DNA from 2 places in the Shewanella sp. 10N.286.52.C2 genome. Region 1 is predicted to be linked to the other one. Evidence: predicted binding sites of a transcription regulator. Region 1 holds the regulator's gene; the other holds the start of a gene.
The links. The regulator LexA, encoded in region 1, represses DNA repair genes until DNA is damaged. The targets are predictions, from matches to a motif close to TACTGTATNNNNATACAGTA.
Positions count from the first base shown of each region.

Region 2: a site for LexA is predicted at 2,334-2,353, ahead of BCU94_RS19210 (YebG family protein). Genes of this name have one in related genera too.

Region 1 covers NZ_MCTV01000088.1:7,158-14,712, forward strand. Annotated here, with positions in the region: gene ctaD (cytochrome c oxidase subunit I) at 1-484, opposite strand, end outside; gene coxB (cytochrome c oxidase subunit II) at 494-2,110, opposite strand; gene BCU94_RS19430 (SulA-like leucine-rich domain-containing protein) at 2,541-3,047, opposite strand; gene lexA (transcriptional repressor LexA) at 3,044-3,661, opposite strand; gene plsB (glycerol-3-phosphate 1-O-acyltransferase PlsB) at 4,040-6,460, shown strand; gene mtr (tryptophan permease) at 6,472-7,555, shown strand, end outside.
Region 2 covers NZ_MCTV01000079.1:57,580-61,431, forward strand. Annotated here, with positions in the region: gene BCU94_RS19195 (MlaD family protein) at 1-920, opposite strand, end outside; gene BCU94_RS19200 (paraquat-inducible protein A) at 907-1,539, opposite strand; gene BCU94_RS19205 (paraquat-inducible protein A) at 1,529-2,158, opposite strand; gene BCU94_RS19210 (YebG family protein) at 2,365-2,658, shown strand; gene BCU94_RS19215 (GAF domain-containing protein) at 2,683-3,141, shown strand; gene proQ (RNA chaperone ProQ) at 3,408-3,852, shown strand, end outside.

The DNA of each region.
Region 1 (7,555 bases):
GGCTATAGGTTGTTGACAGTGGTGCATAGAAAGTCCAGCCAAAGTTGGGGCCTCCACCTTCCATAAATAGCGAGCTAAGTAGAATCGCAAACGCGAAAGGTAAAATCCAAAAGCTCCAGTTATTCATCCGCGGTAGTGCCATATCTGGCGCACCAATCATCATTGGAATGAGCCAGTTAGCTAAGCCGGTAAAGGCTGGCATGACTGCGCCAAATACCATAATCAAGCCATGGACTGTGGTCATTTGGTTAAAAAAGTTAGGTTCAACTAACTGTAAACCGGGTTGGAATAACTCAGCACGAATGACCATGGCCATTGCGCCGCCGGTTAAAAACATAATGAAACTAAACCACAGATACATTGAACCAATATCTTTATGGTTAGTGGTTAAAACCCAGCGCATAATGCCTTTTGGCGCCCCATGATGATGGTCATCATGGTGATCGTCGTGAGCGGCTGGTGAATCTTGTGTAATTGTGCTCATTTTAATCCCTTACTTTCCGTGACCAACAACATCAGCAGCCTGAACTGCATCGCCAGAGTTATTACCCCAGGCATTTCGCTCATAAGTCACCACTGCAGCAAGCTGTTGTGGCGTAAGTAGCGAGTTAAATGCTTGCATTGCCGTGCCAGGTTTACCATTGATGACAATATTAAGATGATCCGTCACTGGACCGACGATGAGTGGGCTGCCTACTAATGAAGGGAACGCGCCAGGTAAGCCAGTACCAGCAGCTTGGTGACATGCAGCGCAGCTAGTCATATAGACTTGCTCGCCCATGGTCATTAACTCATCCATCGTCAAGTCATCCAATACCACAGCTTTAACTTCTGCTGCTTGTGTTGCCGCTTCAGTCACAGCTTGTGTTGCAGTGTCTTCAAGTTGTTCAGCTGTAGGTAAGCTTGCTGGTAAAGTCACAGGCGTTGACGTGTCTGCGGTAGAAGTGCCTGCACTAGGAGCGTCTGCAGTGGTTGGTGTAGCGCTAGAATTTGTCCCATTGCCACTCACATCAGCCGCTTGCACGGTATCGCCAGAGTCATTACCCCAAGCATTACGCTCATAAGTGACTACTGCAGCAATTTCAGTTGCCGTTAGCTGCTTGGCAAACGCTTGCATCGCAGTGCCAGGCTTACCATTAACGACAATATCGATATGGCCAGACACTGGGCCTTTAATCATTGGACTGCCAATAAGGGAAGGGAAGACGCCAGGTAAACCAGCACCATTAGGTTGGTGGCAAGCCGCGCAGCGACCCATGTAGATTTGTTCGCCTTGGGCCATTAACTCGTCATAGCTAAGGGTTTGGCTCAGTGAGGCTTGTGCAGCGGCTTTAGCATCAGCAGCAAATTGCTTTTGGTCGATTAGCCATTGGTCAAAGTCTGCTTCTGAGACGGCTTCAACAACAATAGGCATAAAGCCATGATCTTTACCGCATAGTTCGGCACATTGGCCTCGATAAGTACCTATTTTATCGATTTTAGTCCAAGCTTCATTGATGAAACCAGGATTTGCATCTTTTTTAACGGCAAATGCTGGTACCCACCAAGAGTGGATAACGTCATCCGAGGTCATTAAAAAACGTACTTTACGATTTATTGGTAAAACCAGCGGCTTATCGACCTCTAAAAGATAGGTGTCGGTTTTATCTGCGGTGCCAGTAATTTGGTCTGCTGGGGTAGATAATAAACTGAAAAACTCGACATCTTCATTGAAATAGCTGTAATGCCATTTCCATTGAGAGCCCGTCACTTTGACTGTCAGTTCAGCATCGCTGGGATCTTCCATAGCAATCAGCGTTTTTGTTGCTGGGATTGCCATGCCAATTAGGATTAGAAATGGCAATACTGTCCAAGCTATTTCAACCTTGGTACTGTCATGAAAGTCGGCTGCAACTGCACCCTTAGATTTTCTGTGATAGATCATGGAATAAATCATGATCCCAAAGACCACGACACCAATGGCGCAACAGATATACAAAATAATCATATGCAGGTCGTAAACCTGGCCACTGATCTCTGTTACACCTTGAGTCATGTTTAAGGGCATCTCTGCCGCTGTGAGTGGGGTTGCAAGCAACGCCACCATTAATCCGTACAACAATCGCTTCACAAGACTACTCCTCTGCTAATTGCGAATTGCAATTACAAAGAAAAGCCACACAGTAATACTCTGCTCTATGCAAACTTTTCATACCCGAAAAAGTTTGATCATTTCAAAGTACACGGTGGCTTTGAGCTTGAAAACTCAATTATGTTATTACGTTACGGTGCCACACTTGTACCTAATACTGAACTTATCAATTATATTTGACGCTTTACATTCAAGGCTTTCTATACCGCACGGTACCAGCTCAATCTTTTAATAGCGTTTGTATCTTTTTGACATTTATTCTCGGCAGTACGATAAATTGTTACTACCTTGTTAACTACATTACTTGGAGATTAAATATTGATCAAGATCACTTTATCATCTAATTTGCTGAAAAAAGTGCAAAAAAAAGCCCCTCAGCGTAGTGAAGGGCTTTTTTAGTCATATTTTACTAGTGAAACGAGGTAAGGTTTACCCGAGTCGGTACTGCTAAAGTTTGCGTTAATGGGTCGCCTTCAGGTAAGTGAGTATTTACATCTTCAATGATAATCCCTTGGGCTAAGGCATTTTTGGCAACCAATTGAATGCGGCGATTGTCGCGGGCATCTAATGGTGGTGTCCAAGTAATTACTGCACTTGAAGTACCGTTAGTGAGCGCTTTTTCCATCGCCCACAGGGTTTCGACTTCATCTTTGGTGTGAACTAACAATACTCTGTCCATACGAACATTGGCATTAGCAAGAATTTGCTTATAACCGATATGCGGCGGATTAATCAGTACAATCCAACGGCCTTGCTGACTTAAAATGGCTAACTGACTGCATAATTGAGTCAATTCAGTTAAGCCTTGGTTTTGGGTGCGCTTGGTTTCAATCCCTTGTTTAGTGGGTAAGGGATCAGATGCCATATCTACCCATAATCCAGGGTGACGCGGTGCATTGCCTATTAATGTGTTCATAACCAACCTCCATTACGAATAACGCCAACAGCAAGCCCTTCAATCGTTAGGTTTTGGCAACTTAAATCAACTTTAATCGGCTCATATTCTGCATTTTCAGCATGTAAATAAATAATATTGCCTTTCTTTTCAAATCTTTTCACGGTTACATCGTCTTCAAGACGTGCCACTACAACTTGACCATTGGTGGCAGTTTGCATTTTATGCACTGCTAATAAGTCGCCCTCTAAAATACCAATGTCTTTCATACTGTCGCCTCGAACGCGTAGTAAGAAATTAGCATTGGGCTTAAACATTTCTGGGTCAACTTGGAAATACTGTTCAACATGCTCTTGAGCAAGGATAGGTTCACCTGCAGCAACTTGGCCGATAAGTGGTAAGCCTGCTTCAACTTCCTCCTCCACCTGCACCATGCGGATCCCGCGAGAGGTACCAGGAATAATTTCAATACAGCCTTTTTTTGCCAGTGCTTTTAAGTGTTCTTCAGCGGCATTGGCGCTTTTGAAGCCTAATCGAGTTGCAATTTCTGCACGAGTTGGCGGCATACCTGTTTCGGCGATATTACATTTAATTAGCTCTAATATTTCAGCTTGGCGTGGCGTTAAAGGTCTCATATTGATTCCTGTTTTTTTATACAGTGACTGTCATTATATACAGTATCGGTGGTCGCGCAAGTATTAACCAAATTAATTTAACTATTATCATCTAATTCTTGTTGGCTATATATGGGGGCACGGTTAAGTATCTGTAATTTAATTATTTAGTTAATGAAGGTAAGTCAGCTTTTTAAACCGATGAAATTGGCTATTTCTCACATCGTTTGTTTAAACAGTATATTTATACAGTAGTGTTGATTGAAAATAGGTTGGTTGTTATTCGGATATGGCTATTTTTACTGAACAAATATTCTCTGTATAGACCCTTGTTAGTGAAACTGAACCATTATCTGGTATTCTATGGCCAATTAATTGATGTTGAATATGCGAACACTCATGTTAAAACCTGACTCAATCATAGCAAAATCATTACGTTGGATTCAAAAACTGATGGTGCACACGGTTGTTGTGCCTGAAGATCCCTTTGCCGATCTGAACTTAGACCCAGATAAACCAGTGGTCTATGTGATGAAGACAGAATCACTCAGTGATATTGCGGCATTAAATGAAGTGACCGCCAAATATGGCTTACCGAGCCCTTATGAGCGACTAGACGTTGATGGCTTAAATACCCCTAGAATTGTGTGTATTGAAGGTCGTAAGCCTCTATTTGGCAAGCGTTTAAGTGGCGAAAAATTTGTTGATAACTTCACCAGCTTATTAGCCTTACATAAAAAAAATGATCAACTTGATATTCAATTGGTGCCAGTGAGTCTGTATTGGGGACGTATCCCTGGTAAAGAAGATGACACCATGACCGCAGCCGTATTTGAGCGTGAAAACCCGACCTGGTTACGTAAATGGTTGATGATTTTGTTCTTAGGTCGCCATAGCTTTATTCAATTCTCAAATGCTATGTCGCTACGTTATATGGCTGATGAACACGGCACTGATGTCAGTATTGCGCATAAACTTATCCGTGTGGCGCGAGTGCACTTTAGACGCCAACGTAAAGTGATGACAGGCCCACAACTGCCAAATCGTCAGGCAATGTTCAACTCATTATTAAAGTCTGATGCCATTGCTCAAGCGATAAAAGAAGAAGCGCTTAATAAAAAAATTCCTGAAGACAAAGCCCGCGAAAAAGCGATTCAGTATTTAGATGAAATTGCAGCGGATTACTCAGACAGCTTAGTGCGTATTGCTGAGCGCTTTCTTACTTGGTTGTGGAATAAGTTATACAGCGGTATTAGCATTAAAAGCGCTGAAAAAGTGCGTAAGCTGCATCATGATGGTCATGAAATTGTCTATGTGCCTTGCCATCGTAGCCACATGGATTACCTACTGCTGTCGTATATTTTGTATTACCAAGGCATGGTGCCGCCGCATATTGCCGCCGGTATTAATTTAAACTTTTGGCCAGCAGGCCCTATGTTCCGCCGTGGTGGTGCTTTCTTTATTCGTCGTAGCTTTAACGGTAATAAACTTTATACCGCAGTGTTTCGTGAGTATTTAGATCAGTTATTTGCTAAAGGCTATTCGGTTGAATACTTCACCGAAGGTGGTCGTTCTCGTACCGGTCGTTTATTAGCGCCTAAGACCGGCATGTTAGCGATGACAGTTAACTGTGTACTGCGGGGCATTGAACGCCCAGTAACCTTAGTGCCAGTTTATCTTGGTTATGATCATGTGATGGAAGTGTCCACCTATCATAAAGAGTTAAGCGGTAAGAAAAAGCAAAAAGAATCAGTGTGGCAGGTCTTTGGTGCGCTGCGTAAATTAGGCAACTTTGGCCAAGGTTACGTTAACTTTGGCGAGCCAATCAATGTGCAGCAATTTTTAAATCAACAATCGCCAAATTGGCGTGAAGAAATTGCTCAAGATCCGGATCAAAAGCCATCATGGTTAACGCCAGCAGTAAATGTATTGGCCAATAAAGTGATGACTAACATCAATGGCGCCGCCGCAGCGAGTTCGGTGACATTAGCAAGTATGGCGCTGCTGGCTTCAGAGCAAAACGCCCTGCAGCGCAGTGAGCTTGAAACCCAGCTAGACCTCTACCTGAAAATCTTAAAGGATGTTCCTTATACTGAGTATGCGTCGGTGGCTGAGGGCTCAGCTCATGACCTAGTTGAGCAATGTTTGTCGCTGAATAAATTTACCTCAACCACAGATGCCATCGGCGAAATTATCGCAATTGAAGATAGCTCAGTGATTGCGATGAGCTATTATCGCAATAACATAATTCATCTAATGGCAGTGCCTTCATTAATCGCCAGTTGCTTGGTGCAATATGAAGAATTTAGCCGAGAAAAAATCCAGCAAATTGTTAATGATTTTTACCCATTATTGAAAGCTGAGCTGTTTATGGGCATTGAAGATTTAAGTGCCTATGTGGATCAAGTGCTTGATTTGTTTGTTGAACAAAAGCTAATTTCCGGTAGCGATCACTTTGAAGTCAATCAAAGTAATGTCACTCAGTTAATGTTATTGTCCGCCACGGTCAGTGAGACCCTACAGCGTTACGCGATTATCTTTAATTTACTGGCTTACAAACCAGAAATTGAGCGTTCTGATTTAGAAAGCGCCAGCCATTTATTGGCTCAGCGTTTAGGTGCTTTACATGGAATTACTGCGCCTGAGTTTTATGATAAAAAGCTCTACAATAATTTGAGTGTGAAATTAAAAGAATTAGGGTATTTATCCGCTAACGATAATCAATTTGAAGTCATCCGAATACGTGATCATGCCAATGGTATGCTGCGTTTATCTGTTCGAAAAACCATTGTTGATAGTGTCACAATGGAACATGGGTAATAACTAATTTTATGAGTTCGACACAATCTCAACCGCAAAATAAATCCTTATTGGGCGGTGCTATGATCATCGCCGGTACCACAGTCGGTGCTGGTATGTTTTCTTTGCCTGTGGTCAGTGCAGGCATGTGGTTTGGCTATTCATTAGTCATGTTAATTGGTATTTGGTTTTGTATGCTGGTGTCAGGTCTGATGCTACTTGAAACCAATTTGCATTTTAAACCCGGTGACAGTTTTGACACCTTAACTAAGGTAACCTTAGGCCAGTTTTGGCGGATTATTAACGGGTTATCTATTGCTTTTGTGTTGTACATCCTGACCTATGCTTACATCAGTGGTGGTGGCTCGATTGTTAATCACACCCTTGCGGGGATGGGGATTAACTTACCTCAACCGATCGCAGGGTTAGTGTTTGCCGTCGTACTTGCTGCAGTGGTGATCATCAGTACCAAAGCGGTTGATCGCATTACCACCATTATGATTGGCGGGATGTTAATTACCTTTTTTCTCGCCATCGGAAATCTGCTGATTGATATTGATAGCGCAAAATTATTAATGCCAGATGGTGAGGCGAGTTTCTCGCCTTATATTTTAGCGGCGCTACCTTTTGGGCTGGCCAGTTTTGGTTACCACGGCAATGTGCCAAGCCTAGTTAAGTATTACGGCAAACAACCTAAAGTGATTTTAAAAGCCATCTTTATTGGTACGTTTATCGCCTTAGTGATTTATAGCTGCTGGTTAGTGGCAACCATGGGCAACATTCCCCGTAGTCAGTTCAGCGACATTATTGCCCAGGGCGGCAATATGGGTGTGTTAGTGGGCGCTCTGTCAGATGTGATGGCGAGTAAATGGCTTAATACCATGTTGACCTTGTTTGCTAATCTTGCTGTGGCGTCATCATTCTTAGGGGTGACCTTAGGCTTGTTTGATTATCTAGCTGACTTATTTGGCTTTGAAGAAAGCAATAATGGCCGCATTAAAACAGCTGCGATCACCTTTATTCCGCCGACAGTATTAGGTTTGTTATTCCCTAATGGTTTCTTGATTGCCATTGGCTTTGCGGCATTAGCGGCGACCATTTGGGCGGCGATAGTGC
Region 2 (3,852 bases), on a different contig from region 1:
TGGGTTTGATGAATCTTACCCACATCAATGCCGCGATAAACTAACGTTGAGCCTTGATTAATCTCATCAGCATTATCGGCTAGCAGAGTGAATTCGATGCCTTTGACAGCACTTTCTTCATCAGGGTAAAGCACAAAGTTGTCACCATTTTGCGCCGCGGCAGAATTAGCGACTGAATTAAAACTAATTCCGCCAGCGAGCAGCGATGCCAAGCTTTCGGTATTGACTTTAATGCCCGACATAGACGCATCAATTTTTAGACCTGACACGTTCCAGAACTGGGACTCTTGTGTCACTAAATGGGCGTACTGTTGCTCGATAAACGTGCTGATATTAATGGTATCGCTGTCAATTAAGCGATAGTTTACAACTTTCCCTACAGGTATTTGACGGTAAAACACCATTGAGCCGATATCCAGTGAGCCTAATTTTGAGGTGGTCAGCGTAATAAGCACCCCATTAGTATCAGGAAGCATAGTTGGCGCATCTTTTAAGGCGACAAATTCAGATGCTGAGCTGCCATCACCGGGTTGAACGGCAATATAATTGCCTGAAAACAAGGTATCTAAACCTTCAATACCAGTGATACTGGCTTTAGGCGTGACCAACCAGAACTTGGAATTTTTATTGAGAAATGGTTCAGAGCGATAATCCATAATAATTTTGACATTAACGCCAGACAATTCATTGTCGATACTGATATCTGTCACCTTACCAACGGTCAAACCTTGGTATTTGACTAAGGTTTTACCGATATCGATACCAACGGCATTAGGGAAGTGCACAATAATCTCGATACCTGATTCTTTGATGCTTTTTACACCAAGCCAAGCGCCAAGGGCCAAGGCAACAATCGGTAATAACCAAATCGGCGAGAATAATTTCTTTTTAACAACTTTTGGTGATTCAATTTGTGTCATTGTTTTTTTCCAAGCGATCCCAAAGTAAACGAGTATCTAATACCTTTGCTGCTAACTGAGTCAGTAAAATGACTAACGCAAATGCGGTTGCTGCAGGTGCGGGTTTAGCATCAAGTAATTGCCCCATATTAACGACGGCGACAGTTAACGCAATAACAAATAAATCCAGCATCGACCATCTGCCAATCCATTCAATAATATGAAAGCCTATCATGAGTTTCTTTTTAGAAACTGGCAGATTAAAGCTAATAGCGATTAAGTAAATCGCTAAGCCTATAATTTTTAGCCAAGGCACCAATATACTGGCAGTAAAGACAATAATGGCAATAGGGATCATGTCAGAGTGAACCAAATGCACAATACCAGTAAATATGGTGTCATAGGTGACTTTGCCCTGATTGGTGAGCACAGTGATTGGGTAGATATTAGCTGGGATCAGCAAAATGGCTGCGGTAATCAATAACGCCCAACTTTGCTGTAAACTGGCATGATTACGTGTTTGGATTTTAGAATCACAGCGACTACAACGGTCACGACTGATGTTATTGATTTTTTGACAAACAGTGCATAAACAAAAACCGATTTGTATTCCTTGCCGCGCAGGAGTGTTAGCGCTCATAAGCCATTCCCCACATATGTTCTAAATTATATTCCCGTTGTAAAAATAAGATAACTAAAAACAGCATACAAAAACAGAAGGTGCCCATGCCTAAATAAATATCTGAGAAGTCAGACAAGTTAAACGCAGCTACTAAAAATGAAATGACGTAAATTTCAAGCATAGTAAGTTGCGATAAGGTCGCATGGTTTTTAAGCAGTGCGCGATATGTCTTTTGCCAAAAACAGGAGTGCAATTTAAGTTTAACTATGGTGACTTGTAATAAAATCGATAAAATTAATAATCCCGGGGCAATGACCGCTGCCGCCATCACAGCGATGCCAACTATCCAATAACCTTGCAGCCACACCGTCACAGCCGTTTCAAAAACTGTTGTTGTTCGCACACTGCCTAAAAAGTTGATTTCTATGATGGGTAAAAAGTTAGCCGGAATATAAAATAATAATGCCGCGATACACAAGGCAAGCATGCCATTGATTGAGCAGTAAGGAACGTCATAAAGTGCCGTATGACAGCGAGGGCATAACGCGCGAACATTAGACGGTAAGGCGCGCTTTTGAACGGCTAAGTCACAGGAGCGGCATAATATAATGGTGTTCGGGTCAAGACTTTTCGGCATAGATAAAGGAAAACCGTCCATGTAGTGAAATATTAATGAGCAATAAAATAATAAAAAACGCTTTGTTTTGATTAAAAACACAGTGGAAATATTATTTATCAAGTTACAATAAAACCTAATAATACCAGAATAATCAGAATACTTGCATCAGAAGTTAGTTCTATGACACTCTATGCACTGTATATAAAAACAGTAAGAGGTTAATCATGGCTGTAATAACAAAGTTTGTCGTGGTAAGAGAAGGGGTTGAGAAGATGACGTTTACATCTAAGAAAGAAGCTGACGCCTACGACAAAATGCTCGACATTGCGGATAACTTAGTGCCTTTTATTTCTGGCGCTGAGCTGGAAATAGAGGAAAATAGTGTCGAAAAACTTGCTTTTTATCTTGCATCTAACAAGGATGAACTTGCAAATTTATTAAAAGGGATCGTAAAGCCTAAAGCGGCTACACCCAAAACAGCAAACAAAAAAGCCACTAAAAAAGCGGCTGCAGAATAATAAAAACCTCACTTAGGATGGAAAATGAAAGCTGAGTTTTATGACACATTAAACCGCCAAGTACTGGCATTAATGACCGGTGAAGACGACCTTATTGCAGGAATGGCAAACTTTTCAGCGTTATTAAATGACAACTTAGATGATATAAATTGGGTTGGCTTCTATATTAAGCGTGAAGAACAACTCGTTCTTGGTCCGTTTCAAGGAAAAGTTGCTTGTACACGTATTGTGATCGGTAAAGGTGTATGCGGCACAGCAGCGGCAAATGATGAAACACAATTAGTGGCAGATGTGCATCAATTTGCAGGACATATTGCCTGTGATGCTGCCAGTAATTCTGAAATTGTAGTCCCTGTTCGCCAAGGCAATGACGTAGTTGCGGTATTAGATATTGATAGCCCATCATTGAATCGTTTTGATACAGACGATAGAAAAGGCTTAGAAATGCTAGTAAAAAGCTTTGAATCTTGCCTATTTGCTTAATTAGCGACCAAATATAGCAAATTGCGGGTCGCAATCGCTGCCATGAGCTTTATAATACCGAACAGCGCGCATTGCTATGGATAAAATTTATTTACTGTAAAATTACAGCTAAGTGAGTTAATTTGTTAAAGCATGTTTCAATTGCTTTAGCAATCGAATAAGAAGTGCTAATTTGAACGTTAAGCAAGATCTGTTTAACGAAAGATAAACGACTGTACTCGCAAAGAAAGCTGAGACTCAGTCCCTTTTATAACGTGGAAGTAAAAATGGAATCAACAGACAAGTTGACCGACACCAACGCAGTTTTAGCGTATTTATATGAAACATTTCCTTTATGCTTTATTGCAGAAGGTGAAACTAAGCCATTAAAAATTGGGTTGTTTCAAGATTTAGCTGCTAGGTTGGCTGATGATTCTAAAGTAAGTAAAACACAATTACGTGTAGCACTTAGACGTTATACAAGCAGCTGGCGCTACTTGAAAGGCGTTAAAGCGGGTGTTCAACGTATCGATCTTGACGGTCAAGATTGTGGCGAATTGGAGCAAGAACATATTGACCACGCTCAACAAACGTTGAAAGAAGGTCAAGAAAAAGCCAAAGCTAAGCGTCAAGCTGTAGCGGCTAAAGCGGCCCCTAAAAAGCCAGCAAGAAAACCTGCAGCTAAAGCACCGGTTAAAAAAGACCGCCCAGCTAAGCCTGCAAAACCTGCAG